4 regions of the Streptomyces sp. NPDC025651 genome follow, and region 1 is predicted to be linked to each of the others. Evidence: riboswitches for the same ligand, from Rfam matches in the RefSeq annotation. Region 1 holds a riboswitch; each other region holds the start of a gene.
What was found. A riboswitch is a leader RNA that binds a small molecule or an ion and turns the genes downstream of it on or off. The one in region 1 is predicted to bind cyclic di-AMP.
Positions count from the first base shown of each region.

Region 2: linked by a shared signal. The riboswitch ahead of ACZ4D5_RS13445 (C40 family peptidase) and the one ahead of ACZ4D5_RS39460 (M23 family metallopeptidase) in region 1 are both predicted to bind cyclic di-AMP.
Region 3: linked by a shared signal. The riboswitch ahead of ACZ4D5_RS12255 (M23 family metallopeptidase) and the one ahead of ACZ4D5_RS39460 (M23 family metallopeptidase) in region 1 are both predicted to bind cyclic di-AMP.
Region 4: linked by a shared signal. The riboswitch ahead of ACZ4D5_RS18005 (C40 family peptidase) and the one ahead of ACZ4D5_RS39460 (M23 family metallopeptidase) in region 1 are both predicted to bind cyclic di-AMP.

Region 1 is NZ_JBVHLZ010000017.1:46,341-50,527, reverse strand. It holds gene ACZ4D5_RS39470 (HPr family phosphocarrier protein) at 1-136, shown strand, start outside; gene ACZ4D5_RS39465 (GntR family transcriptional regulator) at 320-1,042, opposite strand; gene ACZ4D5_RS39460 (M23 family metallopeptidase) at 1,269-2,072, opposite strand; cyclic di-AMP (ydaO/yuaA leader) riboswitch at 2,085-2,247, opposite strand; gene ACZ4D5_RS39455 (M16 family metallopeptidase) at 2,444-3,829, opposite strand; gene ACZ4D5_RS39450 (M16 family metallopeptidase) at 3,826-4,187, opposite strand, start outside.
Region 2 is NZ_JBVHLZ010000003.1:259,494-263,680, forward strand. It holds gene ACZ4D5_RS13430 (GNAT family N-acetyltransferase) at 1-331, opposite strand, end outside; partial or broken gene ACZ4D5_RS13435 (ATP-dependent Clp protease proteolytic subunit) at 767-1,403, shown strand; gene ACZ4D5_RS13440 (hypothetical protein) at 1,411-1,719, shown strand; cyclic di-AMP (ydaO/yuaA leader) riboswitch at 2,077-2,253, shown strand; gene ACZ4D5_RS13445 (C40 family peptidase) at 2,257-2,730, shown strand; gene ACZ4D5_RS13450 (LysE family translocator) at 2,827-3,444, opposite strand; gene ACZ4D5_RS13455 (LysR family transcriptional regulator) at 3,528-4,187, shown strand, end outside.
Region 3 is NZ_JBVHLZ010000002.1:921,073-925,259, reverse strand. It holds gene ACZ4D5_RS12260 (aldo/keto reductase) at 1-492, opposite strand, end outside; gene ACZ4D5_RS12255 (M23 family metallopeptidase) at 634-1,707, opposite strand; cyclic di-AMP (ydaO/yuaA leader) riboswitch at 1,719-1,866, opposite strand; gene ACZ4D5_RS12250 (PP2C family protein-serine/threonine phosphatase) at 2,088-3,308, opposite strand; tRNA gene ACZ4D5_RS12245 (tRNA-Met) at 3,439-3,512, opposite strand; gene ACZ4D5_RS12240 (alginate lyase family protein) at 3,559-4,187, opposite strand, start outside.
Region 4 is NZ_JBVHLZ010000004.1:354,427-358,613, forward strand. It holds gene ACZ4D5_RS17995 (C40 family peptidase) at 1-685, opposite strand, end outside; gene ACZ4D5_RS18000 (hypothetical protein) at 1,030-1,383, shown strand; gene ACZ4D5_RS18005 (C40 family peptidase) at 1,488-2,696, opposite strand; cyclic di-AMP (ydaO/yuaA leader) riboswitch at 2,704-2,866, opposite strand; gene ACZ4D5_RS18010 (ATP-dependent DNA helicase) at 3,134-4,187, shown strand, end outside.

The DNA.
Region 1 (4,187 bases):
CGCGGTGCTCGGCCTGGGTGCCCAGGGCGGCGAGGAGATCGTGCTCGCCTCCGACGCCGAGGGTGCGGACGCCGCCCTCGACCGTCTGGCGAAGCTGGTCGCCGAGGGGCTCGAGGAGCTTCCGGAGACGGTCTAGGACACGTTCCTTCTGGGACACGTTCTTCAGCAATACGTCGATGGGGTCACCCGGAATTCCGGGTGACCCCATCGACGTATGTGCGCAAAGAGAAATGCGCGCGCACCAAAGAGACGCGCACCGAAAAGGCGCGCTCCGCAGAAGCGCGTACGGAATTACCTCTCTTTGTATACGGCGCCTCCGTTAATTCCGGAGGCCCGCCGTGTTTACGGGGTGTTGCGAATCCCTCACACGCGCCAGGCCGTCCGGCCGCGCATACGCCTGCGCCCGTGCCTGCACCTGCGTATGGCGCCACCGGTGCGCGGCCGTCGTCCGCTCGGTGTGCGCGGCGGTGAGCGCCCTGGCCCGGTCCGCGTCCCCGCGGGCCACCGCGTCGACGATCGCGGCGTACTCGGACCACGACTCGGCCGGCGCCGTCGGCTGCCGCACGGCGTACAGCCAGGCGATCTTGTGCCGGAGCTGGGTGAGCAGCGCGCTGAGCCCGGGGCTGCCGGACGCCTGGGCGAGCGTGTCGTGGAACCAGCCGCCCAGTGCGCGCAGGTCCTCGCCGTGGCCGCTCCTGCAGCGCTCCCGGCCCAGCCTGACGAGGCCGCGCAGGACCTTGAGGTGCGCGTCGGTGCGGCGCTGCGCGGCGCGGGCCGCGGCGAGCGGTTCGAGCAGCGCCCGTATCTCCAGGAGGTCGGCGGCCTCCTGCTCCGTGGGCTCGGCGACGCACGCGCCCGCGTGCCTGCGCGTGACGACGAACCCCTCGGCTTCCAGGGTGCGCAGGGCCTCGCGCACGGGGACGCGGGAGACGCCGTAGCGGCGCGCGAGGAGCTCCTCGGTGAGCCGGCTGCCCCTTTCATGGACGCCGGAGACAATGTCGTCCCGGATGGCCGTGCATACCGAGTGCGCGGGAATGCGCATGACCGGACCTCCGCCTTAATCCCCGCGAAACGCGGTCGACCGACGCTCTTTCTCGCTTGTTCCGTGACTCTATTGCAGGGCGCCGGAATTTCCGACGGCGGGCCGGAATCCATGGATATCTTTTGGCCAAGGACGGCCGGTCGGGAACAGTGCTCGGGGACACGAAAGCCCCGGCTCTGGGGAGAGCCGGGGCTTTCGGAGGCGTACGGGAGCCGTACGGGAGTCGTCAGACGTTGACGCCGTGCGAGCGCAGGTACGAGACCGGGTCGATGTCCGAGCCGTAGTCCTCGCCGGTGCGGGCCTCGAAGTGGAGGTGGGGGCCACTGGAGTTGCCGGTGGAGCCCGAGAGGCCTATCTGCTGGCCCGGGGTGACCGTCTGGCCGACGGTGACGCTGAGGGACGACATGTGGCCGTACTGGGTGTACGTGCCGTCGTTCATCTTGATGACCACGTTGTTGCCGTAGGCACCGCCCCAGCCGGCCTCGACGACGGTGCCGGAGCCGACCGCGTGGACCGTGGTGCCGGACGCGGCGTGGAAGTCGACGCCGGTGTGGCTGCCGGAGGACCACATGGCGCCGCCGGTCTTGTAGCCCGTGGAGACGTACGAGCCGCTGATCGGCGCGACGTAGGTGTTCAGGCGCTTGCGCTCGGCCTCGCGGGCGGCGCGCTCCTTGGCCTCGCGCTCCTTCTTGGCCTTCGCCTTCGCCTCGGCCTCGGCCTTGCGCTTCTCCTCGGCCGCCTTCTTCTTGGCGGCCTCTTCGGCCTTCTTGGCGGCAGCGGCGTCGTCGGCGGCCTGCTGCTGCGCGGCGGCCTGCGCGTCGATGCTCGCGGCGAGCGAGTCGCCCACGGAGATCGCCTGAGTGAGGCCGGTGTGCTCGATGGCCGCGTCGTCGGCCGCGGCGAACGCCGGACCCGCGAGGCCTCCGATGACGCCGGTGGTGGTGAGCGCGGCGACGCCCGCGGCGTTCGCGGTCGTGCGCGTCAGGCGGCTCGGACGACGGTGCTTCCCGGTGGCACGGGTGAACGCCATGAAGCGGCTGATCCTTTCCTTCCCTCTCGCCTACCGGGTTAGCTGACGGGTTCGGAGCAGGAAGGTCTCCTACGGGTCCCTCGCCTCTCGGCAAGGTGCCCGATTCACCCCAGGGGACATGTGGGTCCCCGGCTCCCCTGGCTCGCGCCGTACGGGGACTCGGCGATGACTGTCCGGTGCCGCGGATGCGGCGTACTGCGTGACGGACAGCCGGACCGACGCTAAGCGGGACATCTGTCAATCGACAAACAGAACTCGGCTTTTGTAGCGCACGCCACACGCCAGACAGGCAACCTCCATATGAATTCGGACATATGGGGACCCCGGCGGCCGAAACGGTCGCCGGGGTCCCTATATGTCCTGACTGTCACTCAGCCCGTGACCACACTCACGTCGCCGATTCCGAGGGCCCTGACGGGCTCCTCGATCTGCGCGGCGTCCCCGACGAGGATCGTCACCAGGTGGTCCTCCGGGAAGGCGCTCACGACTGCCGCGGTGGCCTCCACGGTGCCGGTGGCGGCCAACTGCCGGTACAGCTGCGCCTGGAAGTCGTCCGGGAGGTTCTGCTCGACCTGATCGGCGAGGGTGGCCGCCACGGAGGCCGCCATCTCGTACTTGAGCGGGGCGACGCCCACCAGGTTCTGCACGGCCACGTCGCGCTCGGCGTCCGTGAGGCCCTCGGCGGCGAGGGTGCGCAGGACCTTCCAGAGGTCGTCGAGCGCGGGCCCCGTGGACGCGGTGTCGACCGAGCCGCTGATGGCGAGCATCGCGGCGCCCGTGCCCTCCGGAGTGGAGCGCAGGACCTGGCTGAACGCCCGTACGCCGTAGGTGTATCCCTTCTCCTCGCGCAGGACACGGTCCAGGCGCGAGGTGAGGGTGCCGCCCAGGCAGTACGTGCCGAGGACCTGGGCGGGCCAGACGCGGTCGTGCCGGTCCGCGCCGACGCGGCCGATCAGGAGCTGCGTCTGGACGGCGCCGGGGCGGTCCACGATGACGACGCGGCCGGTGTCGTCGGCGGTCACCGTCGGCACCGGGAGCGGCTCGGCCGTGCCGCCCGTCCAGGTGCCGACGGTGTCCGCGAGGACGGCGTCCAGGTCGGTGCCCGCCAGGTCGCCGACCACGACGAGGGTGGCCGTGGCGGGACGCACGTGCTTCTCGTAGAAGGCCCGCACCGCCGCCGAGTCGATGGCGGCGACCGTCTCCTCGGTGCCCTGGCGCGGGCGCGACATGCGCGAGGTGGCCGGGAACAGCTGCCTGGAGAGCTCCTTGGCCGCGCGGCGCGCCGGGTTGGCGGCCTCGTGCGGGATCTCGTCCAGGCGGTTGCGTACGAGACGCTCGATCTCGCTGTCCGCGAAGGCGGGGGCGCGCAGGGCGTCGGCGAGCAGGCCGAGCGCCTTCGGGAGGCGGGAGACCGGCACTTCGAGGGAGACGCGGACGCCGGGGTGGTCGGCGTGCGCGTCGAGCGTCGCGCCGCAGCGGTCGAGCTCGGCGGCGAACTCCTCGGCGGAGTGCTTGTCCGTGCCCTCGTTGAAGGCCCTCGCCATGATCGTGGCGACGCCGTCGAGGCCCTCGGGTTCGGCGTCCAGGGGCGCTTCGAGGTGGATCTCCACGGCGACGACCTGCTGGCCGGGGCGGTGGCAGCGCAGCACGGTGAGGCCGTTGGGGAGCGCGCCCCGCTCGGGCGCGGGGAAGGCCCACGGCTTGGCCGTGCCCGCCTGTGGCTGGGGATGGAACTGCATCGTCGCGGCCTCGGTCACTTCGCCGCCTCCTCTTCCTCGGCGTCACCGGTGTTCTCGTCGGCGGTCTCGTCGGCGGCGGACACGGGCTCGTACACGAGCACCGCGCGGTTGTCCGGGCGCAGCCGGGCCTTGGCGACCTCCTGGACCTCTTCCGCGGTGACGGCGAGGACGCGCTGGACGGCGGTGAGGGCGAGCTGCGGGTCACCGAACAGGACGGCGTACCGGCACAGTTCGTCGGCGCGGCCCGCGACCGTGCCGAGCCGGTCGAGCCACTCGCGCTCCAACTGTGCCTGGGCGCGCTCCATCTCCTCCGGAGTGGGGCCCTCCGCGGCGAAGCGGGCGAGTTCCTCGTCGACGGCGGCCTCGATGACGGGCA
Region 2 (4,187 bases), on a different contig from region 1:
CGAGGCCGCGACCGCGGAAGTCCGGGCGGGTCCAGATGCCGGCCTCCGCCGCGTGGGCGTTCCCGGCCGGGGTGTGACAGATCGACACGGGCGCGCCGTCGTGCACGGCCATCGCCCACTCCCCCGCCGCTCCGCAGATCAGCTCCGCCCACTCGCCTGGCTGCCAGGTGCCGGGGCGGGTCAACTGCCGTGCGGCGTCCCGCCCCTGCTCGTCCGAGAGCAGGAGGGGCAGGGGCGCGGCGGGGTCCACGACGAGCGGGTCCGGGAAGGTGGAGCAGGGGCCGCCCTCGACCGAGGCGGGCTCACCGGCCGCCCTCAGGGCGGAGGCCAACCGCACGAGGACGGCCGGGGCCTCACCCGGCGCATACGGCTCCCCTGCGCCCCCGAAGCGTCGTCGCCACCCCCGAAGCCGTCGCCCCCCCGAAGCCGCCCCCACTGTCGCGGCGGTCATCCGGGAGAGCGACGCCCGCCCCCAGCGCCAGCACCCGCGCTCCCGGAGACCAGGGCAGGCCCGCGCGCACCGCGGGGTCGGTCACCGTCCGCACCTCTCCTGCCCCCACCGGCCCCAGTCCGTGGACGACGTCCACTTCGAGGGTGAGGAGCGCCCGTTCATCCCGTTCCGTCGCGTCTCGTCCCATGACCCGAAAAGGGGAACGCGGATCCCGTACGGCCCGACATCACTTTTCCCCACCCCCACGGAACGTACGTCCTGTACATTTTTTACAGAGACCGGACCGCTCCGCGACCGGAAGAAGAGAGGCGTGCCATGAACCGTCCGTCCGCCCGTTACGTCCTGCCCGAGTTCACCGAACGCACCAGCTCGGGGGACGCGGACCCTGGATCCGTACTCCAAGCTCCTCGAAGAGCGGATCGTCTTCCTCGGCACCCCCATCGACAACACCTCGGCGAACGACGTGATGGCCCAGTTCATGCACCTGGAATACCTCGCGCCGGACCGCGACATCTCCCTCTACATCAACTCCCCCGGCGGCTCGTTCACCGCGATGACCGCGATCTACGACACGATGCAGTTCGTCACCTGCGACGTGGAGACGACCTGCCTCGGTCAGGCCGCGTCCACCGCCGCCGTGCTGCTGGCCGCGGGCACCCCCGGCAAACGGTTCGCGCTGCCCGGCGCGCGCGTGCTGATCCATCAGCCCTCCGTCGCCGAGCCGTTCCAGGGTCAGGCCAGCGACCTCGCGATCCAGGCCGACGAGATGCTGCGCAGCCGACGGATGCTGGAGGAGATGCTCGTTCGGCACACGGGGCAGAGCCCCGAGCGGATCACCGCGGACATCGAGCGGGACAAGATCCTCGACGCCCGGGCGGCACTGGAGTACGGGCTCGTGGACCGGATCATCCCGAACCGCAAGACCTCGCTCGCCACGCGCGACCCGAGGTGAGCCCTCGATGCTGCCGCCCGAACTGCCGCCCCTGCCGGCGCTCACCCGCGCCGAGGCCGACCTGATCGACCGCTATCTCGAGGTCGTCGACCTGGTCGGCAGGATCAACCCGGCGCGCGCCGAGCACACCTACCGCGGCCTGCGTGCCGCCCAGGCCCTGGTCGGCAGGGCGACCGCCCTGCGGGACGCGCTCACGCTCATGCACCAGCGGGGCGAGAGCGAGGTGCACACCGCCACGCTCGCCGACGCCCTGCGCGTCCTCGACGGCGAACGGCGCTCCCTGCGGGTCACCGTGCCGCCCCCGCCCGGCAGTTGACCCCGCGCGGAGCGCCCCGCACCCTTCCGCGGAACGTCCCGGACCGCTTCGAAACGGACCAGACGGGCTACCTCGGACGACGTAGCGGGGCGCCCGCCGGCAGGCCCTGGAGAGTTGCGCCAGGTGTGTACAGCACGGACGGAATGGCACATTCCGATGCTGGTCGAGCCGTCGTCGGGCCATGCCTCCGCAACCCGGATTCGTCGGTGTCCACCCGAACGGGTCAGTCGTGAGGAGCCTCACAAAACACCGTTTCGGCTCGGTTTTTTCGCCCTTGTCGGGTCAAGATCCCTTCCGACGACAAGCCCCCGCCACAGCGGCGGGGCGGTCCGGGCGGACGCCGAGTCCTGCCGCCACCCGGATGACCGGTCGACATCGGTGCAACGGCAGGAGTGGAGGACCCAGGCATGACGGGCCCGTCCGGGAAGTCCGGACGACGCCCTTGGGGTGAAGCCGCAGAGCACGACGCGGCCGGGCATCTTCGCCTGCCCGAACCCGACAGGTCATCCTTCACAGGCGGCTGACGAAGGGTTGCGCATGACTGCGCTGAATCATGTTCCGTCGCTGCTCAGCAGGACCGGTGCCGCATCGGTCCTCACGCTCGCCGTCGTGGGCGGCACCGTCGTGGCCCCCGGGCTCGCGTCGGAGGCCGAGGCGGCCACACACGGGACGAAGGCGCTCAAGATCGCGGCGTCCAAGAAGGGCTCCCCGTACCGCTACGGGGCAGCGGGTCCCACCCGGTTCGACTGCTCGGGTCTGACGCTCTACTCCTTCAAGAAGACGGGCAAGAAGCTGCCGCGCACCGCCGCCGCGCAGTACAACAAGACCAAGCACATCTCGAAGTCCCAGCGCACCAAGGGCGACCTGGTGTTCTTCCACTCCGGCCGGAACGTCTACCACGTCGGGATCTACGCGGGTAACAACAAGATCTGGCACGCCCCGAAGACGGGGACCGTGGTGCGTCTGGAGAAGATCTGGTCCAACAGCGTCTGGTACGGCCGGGTCCGCTGACCCCGCCGCAGTCGGTCGGCGCGCTCCTCGCACCGTCAGGTGCCGGTGCCAGGAGCGCGCCGATCGCGGTTTCGGGGAACCGTTCCAGGCCCGGCCTCACACCATCAGGGGCTCGATGAGGAGCACCAGGCCCAGTGCGCCCAGTGCGGTGCCGGTGACGGCCTCGACGGCGCGGGCGGTGCGCGGCCTGCGCAGCCACCGGCCGAGCCGGTCCACGAGCAGCGCCACGACCGGGAACCACAGCAGGGCCAGCGCCACCACGATCGCCGCGAGCAGCAGAGTCCTGGGCATCGCGGGGCTGCCGTCCGGCACGAACTGGGGCAGCACGCTGAGGAAGGTGATCGACGCCTTGGGGTTCAGGGCGTTGGTCAGGAAGCCCTCGCGCAGACCGCCGCCCTGGGCCGCAGGTTCGCCCGCCGATCCGGTGCGCGGCCGCGCCGCCGACCGCAGCGCGCGGGAGGCGAGCACCAGTACGTAGAGGGCGCCGATCAGTTGCAGCGCCCTGAAGAGCGCGGGCACGGCGGCAAGGACCGCGGCGACGCCCGCGACCGCCAGCGCCGTGTGCACCAGGAGCCCGCCCGCGACACCGACCGCGCAGGCCACTCCGGCCCGCCGGGAGACCAGGGCGTTGCGTACGACGACGGTGAAGTCGGCGCCCGGCATGGCGACCATGCCCGCGGCGACGCCGGTGAAGGCGACCAGTTGTGCGTCCATGGGCCCAGCGTGCCCGGCCGAAGCCTTCAGCAGGTATGTGGAATATTCTGGGTCTGCCTTAAGCAGGCGTTCAGGGAGCTTCCATGTACGACCCCACGCGTCTCGCCGCGCTCGTCGCGGTCTCCGAGGCCGGTTCGATCACGCGGGCCGCCGAGCGCCTCGGCTACACCGTGCCCGCGCTCTCCCAGCAACTCGCCAAACTGGAGCGGGAAGCGGGCACCGCGCTTCTCGTACGTCACCACCGCGGGGCCCGGCTGACCGGCGCGGGTGAGCTCCTGGTGGGCCACGCCCGCCGGGTGCTCGACGAGATGGAGCGGGCACGGCACGAACTGGCGCGGCTCGCCGGGCTCTCGGGCGGGCGGCTGCGCGTGGCGACCTTCCCGACGGCGGGCATCCATCTGCTGCCGCCCGTCCTGAGCGCCTTCCGCAGGGCCCACCCCGATGTCGAGCTGACGGTGACGGGACACGAACCGCCCTTCGGTGTCGCGGCCGTGGCGGCGGGCGAGGTCGATCTGGCCCTCACGCACACCTATGAGCCGGCCGACCCGGTGCCGCTGCCCGCCGCCGTGTCGGCCGAGCCGGTCCTGGTCGAGGAGCTGGTCCTGGTGACCCAGCCCGGCCACGCGCTCAGCGGCGCGACCTCCCGGCTGCCGCTCGCCGACCTCGCCGGGCAGCCGCTCATCAGCATGGCTCCGGACCATCCGCCCCGGCAGGCCGTGGAGCGGGCCCTCGCGCGAGCCGGT
Region 3 (4,187 bases), on a different contig from region 1:
CTCCTGGAGCCGCTCGGGCGTGATGTTGGAGGCGGCGACGGCACGCACCTTGCCGGCCGTCACCAGCTCGTCGAGCGCCCCGATGATCTCCTCGACAGGCACCGACGGGTCGTCGTAGTGCGTGTAGTAGAGGTCGATGTAGTCGGTGCCGAGGCGCCGCAGGGACGCGTCCGCGGCGCCCTTGATGGTGCTCACGGAGAGGCCCTTGTACTCGGGGAGGGCGCCGACCTTCGTCGCGACGACGACGTCGGAGCGGTTGCCGCGCTCGGCCAGCCACTCGCCGATGAGGGTCTCGGACTCGCCGCCCTTGTTGCCCTCCACCCAGAACGAGTAGGCGTCGGCGGTGTCGATGAAGTTGCCGCCCGCCGCGGTGTAGGCGTCGAGCACGGCGAAGGACGCCGCGCGGTCGGCGGTCCAGCCGAAGACGTTGCCGCCGAGGGAGAGGGGGAAGACCTCGAGGTCGGATGAGCCAAGTGTGCGAAGAGACGTCATACGTTCCTCAACACGCTTACCGGAAGCGGCATTCCGTAAAGGCGGCGGCCTGGGCACGCAGCCCCGTCCTGCGGACACGCCGGACCGGCAGCCCTGGCGTCGGGGGGTCGCCGCCAGGACCGCCGGAGTTCCTGGGGTGCGTCAGGGGTTGAGGCCCTTGCTCTGCAGCCAGCCGAGGGGGTCGATGCCGGTGCCGTCGGGCGTGTGGACCTCCAGGTGGAGGTGCGGCCCGGTGACGTTGCCGGTCGCGCCGACGCGTCCGATGACCTCGCCCGTGGTGACCTTCTGGCCGGCGCTGACGTTCAGCGAGGACTGGTGGCAGTACCAGATCTCCGTGCCGTCCTCGAGCTCCAGGACGGTGCGGTAGCCGTAGGCCCCGGCCCAGCCCGCCTCCTTGACGGTGCCGGTGTGCACGGCCTTGAGCGGGGTGCCGGTGGGCGCGGCGAAGTCCAGGCCGGTGTGGTGGCCGGAGGACCACATGGATCCGGCGTCGCCGAAGTGCGAGGTGAGGGTGTACGAGGAGGTGGGGATGGCGTAGCTCTTGGCGAGCTTGGCCAGGCGCTCGGCCTCGGCCTTGGCCTTCCTGGCCTCCTCTTCCTTCTTCTTCTTGGCGGCGGCCTTGGCCTCCGCCTCCTTCTCCGCGGCCTTCTGCTGTGCGGCGGCCTCTTCGGCGGCCTTCTTGACGGCGGCGTCCTCGGCCGCGGTCTGCACGGCGGCGTCCGCCTGGTTCTGCTGGTTCTCGGCCTGCTGCATGATGCGGGCGCGCAGTGCCTCGCCCGCGTCGGTGGTGCCCTGTTCGGCGTCGGTGGTGCTGACGCCGGCGGCGGTGAGGGGGGCAGCGGCGGCCGCGGTGGTCGTGGTGTCCGACGCGTCGTCGTCGGATATCAAAGAGCCCACGCCCGGAAGGGACTTGGCCTCGGGCAGCGAGTCGGTGACGGTGCCCAGGTCGGGCATCGATATGGAGACCGGCGGCTTGCCGCCCTGCGCGGTGGCGATGCCGCCCGCGCCGACGGCGGCGATGACGCCCACGCCGAGGACGGTGGAGCTGCGGGCGAGTCCGCCGCCGCTCTTCTTGTGCACACGGTGCCTGCCGCGGACGGGACGGATGGACTCCTCGGTGGGGTTCCACTCCTCGAAGGGTGCCTCGTCGTACGAACCGAAGTCGTCGTCATTCGGCACGTACACGGCTCGGGGGGCAGGCCGGTTGGACGCCACTGGGGCGCACTCCTTTCCTTCCTTCTCGCCTACCGGGTTAGCTGACGGGTTCGGAGCAGGAAGGTCTCCTACGAACATCTGGCACGGATGCACAGATGCCCGATTCACCCCAAGTTGGTGGTTCCCCGGCTCCCTTGCGGGATTAGGCGCGTGCGCACGGAGCCGCCTCGAGTGACGGCTGGGACGACCGCGCTGCGTTATCGAACGTTAATAGACGGCAGGTCGGTATTCCAAGCCGTTCCGGTTGATCGTTAACGCTCTTCGGCCGTACTTACCGGGACACGAGGGTTCGGAACGGGGCGAGTTGACCCCACCCGCACGCACACCGGAGCTTCACATTCTCTTGACAGTACGTCAGTTGTTATGCGGAGGGGTGCTCTTCAGTCACGCGGTGTCACCGGGGGCTCGGGGGCGGGCGTCCCCTCGGAATCGTCGGCGGTCGGCCGCCGCACCGCGAGAAGCGCCATGTCGTCCGTCGCGGCGCCCCCGGTGTGCCGCCGCACCTCCTCCGTGAGCGCGGCGAGCAGCGCGTGCGGCCCTCCGCGCCCCGGGAAGATCCGCCCGCCGAGCCGGGCCGCCGGATCGTAGAACTCCCCCGCCACGTCGCGCGCTTCCGACAGGCCGTCCGTGTACAGGAGCAGCATCGCGCCGGGCGGGAAGTCCGTCTCGTCCGCCCGGTCCGGCCAGGTGCCGAGCTCGCCCATGCCGAGCGGCAGGGCGGGCTCGCTCGCGGAGAGCACGCACAGACGCCCGTCGCCGCGCAGCAGCAGCGGCGCCGGGTGCCCGCGGTTGATCAGCCGTACGACGCCCTCGCCGTGCCGGATCTCGGCGAGGACCGCGGTGGTGAACCCCTCGAAGGCGTCGAGCCCGTCGCGCCGGGTGCCCTCGCGCGCGAGGGCCCGCTCCAGACGCTGCGCCACCGCCTCCAGGGTGGCCTCCTGCTCGGCGGCCTCGCGGAAGGCGCCGATGACGACGGCGACCGCGGCGACCGCGCCCATGCCTTTCCCCCGTACGTCGCCGACGATGAGCCGTACGCCGTGCGGGGTGTCCTGCACCGCGTACAGATCGCCCCCGATGAACGCGTCGGCCTGCGCGGCCTCGTACCGCGCCGCGATGTCGAGCCCGCCGATGCGCGGATCCGGCTCGGGCAGCACGGCGCGCTGGGTGGCCTCGGCGATGGAACGGGCGGTGGCGAGCTTGGCGTTGCCGCGGCGGACGACGCGGTTGATGACGATCGCGAGGGCGGCCACGGTCATCACGGTGATCAGCTCGGTGACGGCCTCGACATGGCTGTTGGCCGATCTGCCGTAGTGCAGGAAGAAGACGGCGGCCGAGGCCGCGACGCCGGTCAGGACGGTGTTGGCCAGCGAGTAGAAGGGGGCGGCGATCAGCGGGGCGGCCGTGAACAGGGGCGCCGCGGTGAAGTCCGGCGGGGTGAACACGTCGAAGACGACGCCGACGATGAGGAGCAGGAAGGGCAGGGATCTGACGAAGGCCCACTCGTGGGTGGCCTCCCGGCTGGTGGCACCGCTGTCGCCGGATCCTCCTCGCTGCCCCACCGCTTGTCTCCCGCCGACTCCGCGCCCATCACCGCGCTCCATCCAGGCTTCCCGCAGCGGGGGAAGGGTGCGACCTGATGTGGGCCGTCCGGGTTACGGGACCGACCGGACGACGGGACCGGGAAAACACCTGAGGCCGGGAAGCTGATGCTTCCCGGCCTCAGGCCTTCAGTAGCGGGGACAGGATTTGAACCTGCGACCTCTGGGTTATGAGCCCAGCGAGCTACCGAGCTGCTCCACCCCGCGTCGGTGAACACAACAGTACGCCATCCGGAGGGGTGCGTCGAACCACTTACGCGTTGCCCGCGTGCGTGAGGGTCTCCCAGGCCACGAAGAGGCCGTCCGTGCCCTCGGGCCGCCGCCGCTCCGTGTACTTCTCGGTCTGCGGCATCTCCAGCTCCAGCCGCCCCCGCAGATGGTTGAGGCCGACCTCCGTGTCGGGCCCCATGTCGCGCTGCACCTTGCCGCCGCACAGCCAGTCCGGGGCCTTGGCGCCCAGCTGGTACGCGGAGTGGAACTCGAAGGCGGCCCGCAGCCGTTCCTGGACCTCCCCGTACAGGTCGACGCCCTGGTGGTGGGCGGTCTCCGCCATGTGGGAGGTGGCGGCGAGCGCGTAACCGGCGTGCTTGAAGTTGCGGCAGGTCTCCTGGGAGAGCCCGTCGGCGAAGGTGTCCTGCCCGAACCAGTAACTCGTCAGCTCGGCGGCGGTGTCGATGCCGCTGCCCTCCGGGGAGACGGGCAGCTTCCCGTCGGACTCCAGGTAGAAGTACGCGGGCACGCGCGTCCTGAAGTGGTGCACGGCCTTCTCGAAGGTGGCGTGGTCGTCGAGGAAGACGGCCATGGCCATGGTGGCGTCGGCCATCACGAGGTCCCAGTTGCCGTTGAAGTCGGCGGAACCGTCCTTGACCTGGGGCAGATAGG
Region 4 (4,187 bases), on a different contig from region 1:
GCGCGCCCACGGCCGCGTCGCGGCCCGCTGAACGGGCGGCCCGGTCGCCCTCGTCGTCGGCGATCCTGGCGCGCTGGTCGGCGGTGAGCCGGGACAGCAGCCGCTTCGCCTCGCCGAGCTTGTCGGTGACCGTCTTCTTGTGCTTGCGCAGCTCCGCCTGGCGCGCCGTGAGGGCGGCCAGGCGGTCGTCGGCCTCGCTGTGCAGCTGGTCGATCGAGCGGAGCTGCTTTCGTACGCCGCTGACGGCCGCGGCCTGGCGGCTGCCGGCGCGGTCGGCGAGCGCGGCGCGGTCCAGGAACTGCTCGGGGTCGGAGGAGAGCGCGAGTTGCACGGAGGGGTCGATGCCGCCCGCCCGGTACTGCGCCGCCGCGTACGAACCCAGGCAGTTGCGGGCGGAGTTGAGCTTCTCCGTCTTGCGGGCCGCCTCGTCACGCAGTTTCCTGAGCGACTTCTCGGCCTTCTCCGCCTTCTCCTCCGCGCCGTTGTACTTCTCGGTGGCTATCTCCGCCTCGTGGTAGAGCGCGTCGACCTTGGACTTCACCTCGGCGGGGCTGAGCCGCGGTTCCGCGTGTCCCGTGCCGTCGAAGGCGGTCGCCGACGCGGCTCCCGCGAGGGCCAGGGTGGCGGCGGTGCGGGCGGTGCTCCCGCTGAGCGAGCGCTGTCTGGGCTTGCGGTGCGCTGCCACGAATCGGGCTCCTTACGTGTCCGGCGGCGGCCCGCACAGGGGGAGCGGGCCGCCGCCGGGTTTCTCGGCGGTGGTGGCCGACTGCCGTCCTGGGCGGGACGACGGTGGGGAGCCGGTCACCTGCTGGAGGACGCTAAACCTGACCGTCACGGGTTGGTGACGGATTGTGCGCAACTGGCAGAAGTGGGCGGAAAAGTGACCGTGTCCGACCGTGTCGATCATGAGGTGATGTCCTCTTCCTGCGCATCGGTGACCGATGGGGCGTTTGTGGCACGCCTGCCCGCGGAGTGGTGGTACGGGGGTCCCTGCCGTGGCCCCGAGCGCCCCGGCTAGGCTCCGGCCTCATGGACGTACTCATCCATCTCTTCGTCGGCCTGCACATCATCGGCATCGCCTCGCTCCTGGGCGGCTTCCTGACCCAGATGAAGCAGATGGGTCAGGGCGCGGCCCGCTTCGGCCCGGCGATGCTGCACGGCGCGTTGGTCATGCTCGTCACCGGTGTGGCCCTGGTGGGCCTCAACCAGGCGGACGGCAACACGGTCAACAACCTCAAGATCGGCATCAAGATGGCCGTGCTGATCGTGATCCTCGCGCTGGTCTATGTGAAGCGCGACGAGGAGAAGGTCGACAAGGGCCTGTTCGGCGCGGTCGGCCTGCTGACCACGGCGAACATCTTCATCGCGGTGCTGTGGACCTGAGTTCTCCGTGAACCCGAGTGCGCCGCGGACCTGAGTTCTCCGCCTCTACGCGCGTGTGGCCCGCATCCTCCGGGGGATGCGGGCCACACGCGCGTAGAGGGTGCTTACGCGGGACGCACCACGCTGTGGATCGGCATGTAGTAGATCGACTCGACGCGGACGTTCGCGCCCGGCTTCGGGGCGTGGATCATCTTGCCGTTGCCGATGTAGATGCCCACGTGACTGATGTCGTCGTAGAAGAACACCAGGTCGCCCGGCTGGGCATCGGCGGTCTTCACGGTCGTGCCGACCTTCACCTGGTCCCACGTCGTGCGCGGCAGCGAGATCCCGGCGGCCTTCCACGCGTCCTGGGTGAGCCCGGAGCAGTCGTAGGAGTCGGGCCCGGTGGCGCCCCAGACGTACGGCTTGCCGATCTGGGCCTCCGCGAAGTCGATGACCTTCGCGGCCTTGGCGGCGTAACTGCTGTCCGTGCTCCCGGAGCCCGATCCCGATCCCGATCCGGAGCCGGTGTCGGAACCCGAACCCGATCCGGTGCCCGAGTCCTGGCCGTCCTCCTGCTCCTTCTCCTTCTGGGCCGCCTCCTCCGCCTTGCGCTTGCGCTCCGCCTCGGCGGCCTGCTTGCGGGCCAGCTCCTCGGCCTTGCGCTTGGCCTCCTGCTCCTTCTTCCGCTCGATCGCCGCGAGCCGGGCCTTCTCCTCGGCGGTCAGCTCCGAAAGCAGCTCACGGGCCTCGCCCAGCTTCTTCTGGACGGTCTGCTTGCTCGTCCTGAGGTCGTCCCGCGAGTCGCTCAGCGTCTTGAGGCTCTTCGCCGCCTTCGTACGCTGCTTCGACGCCGACACCTGCTGCGCCTGGTAGTCGTCGACGGCCTTCTTCTGGCGCTCGGTGAGCCGGTCCGACAGGTGGTTCTGGTCGAAGTAGCCCTGCGGGTCGTCGGCGAGCATCATCGTGGCCGTGTCGGAGACGGCGCCGGTGCGGTACTGCGCGGCGGCGAAGGAGCCGAGCTCCTGGCGCGCCTCGTTCAGCTTGTCGGTGCGCTTGGCCACGTCGTCGAGCAGGCGGTCGACCTTCTTGCGCTGCTTGTCGGTGCGTTCCTTGGCCGAGTTGTACTTCTGGGTGGCCACGCCCGCCTGGTGGTAGAGGTCGTCGACCTTCTTCTGGACCTCTTCGAGGCTGGGCTTCGTCGGTGCGGAGGGCGCGGCCTGCGCGCTCTGCGACAGGAGGGCCACGGAGGTGAGGGCCGCCGTCGTGATACCGATGGCGGGGGTCGTGCGTATTCCGGCTGCCCGGGTCCGCGGCTTGCGGTGCGACGCCAAGGAGGCGACTCCTTCCGTAGACCGCCTACCGGGTTAGCTGTCGGGTTCGGGCGGGTGGTCCGGAAGGTTGCCCTACAGCCCCGTACTTCGTGCTTCGTACGGGACCGATTCACCCCAAGGTCTTGGTGGGTCCCCGGCTCCGAACATGTCGGACTCGGCGGAGGCCACCCGTTCCCGGCGGGGTTCGCCGGTGGGGGACGAGCGGCCCGCCGGGCACGCTAGCCAACTCGTGTGGTCCGTGTGAAGGTTGATGTTCGATATGCCCGATACATTTTCGTGACGTTACGAGGCCCTTGACGCGGCCGCGCCGGACGGATGCGGAGTGTGACCGTCCGGGGGCGGGGCGTAGGCGGGGCGTAGGCGGGGCGTCGCTCCCAGGGGAAGGTGGCCGGAACCCGGGGCGGGTTGTCAGTGGGGCCGCCTAGACTCGGGAGGCGATGAGCAGCCTCTTTGATGACAGCTTCCTGGCGGACCTGCAGCCCTCACGGGCCGCGGACGAAGAGCCCCCGCCGCCGCCCGAGGACAGCGCTCCGGAGCCCATTCCGGACGACTTGTTCGACGGGAAGTTCGACGCGCCCCTGTCCCGGGACACGCACTACCGCGACGGCGCCCCGCGCCCGGTCATCGACCCGGCCACGCTCCTCGACGGGCTGAACGAGAACCAGCGCGCGGCCGTCGTGCACGCCGGTTCCCCGCTGCTCATCGTCGCCGGCGCGGGCTCCGGCAAGACCCGCGTGCTCACCCACCGCATCGCGCACCTCCTCGCCGAGCGTGGTGTGCACCCCGGCCAGATCCTCGCGATCACCTTCACGAACAAGGCCGCGGGCGAGATGAAGGAGCGCGTCGAGCAGCTCGTGGGCCCGCGGGCGAACGCGATGTGGGTCTCGACCTTCCACAGCGCCTGCGTCCGCATCCTGCGCCGCGAGTACAAGAAGCTGGGCTTCACCTCCTCCTTCTCGATCTACGACGCCGCGGACTCCAAGCGCCTGATGGCCCTGGTCTGCCGCGACCTGGACCTCGACCCGAAGAAGTTCCCGCCGAAGTCCTTCAGCGCCAAGATCTCGAACCTGAAGAACGAGCTGATCGACGAGGAGGACTTCGCGGGCCAGGCCGCCGACGGCTTCGAGAAGACCCTCGCCCAGGCCTACGCGATGTACCAGTCCCGCCTCCGCGAGGCGAACGCCCTGGACTTCGACGACCTGATCATGACGACGGTCCACCTCCTGCGCGCCTTCCCGGACGTCGCCGAGCACTACCGCCGCCGCTTCCGGCACGTCATGGTCGACGAGTACCAGGACACCAACCACGCCCAGTACGCCCTGGTGCGCGAGCTGGTCGGCCCCTCCGGAGGCGAGGGGGACGACCCGGCCGAGCTGTGCGTCGTGGGTGACGCGGACCAGTCGATCTACGCCTTCCGCGGCGCCACCATCCGCAACATCCTCCAGTTCGAGGAGGACTACACCGACGCGACGACGATCCTCCTGGAGCAGA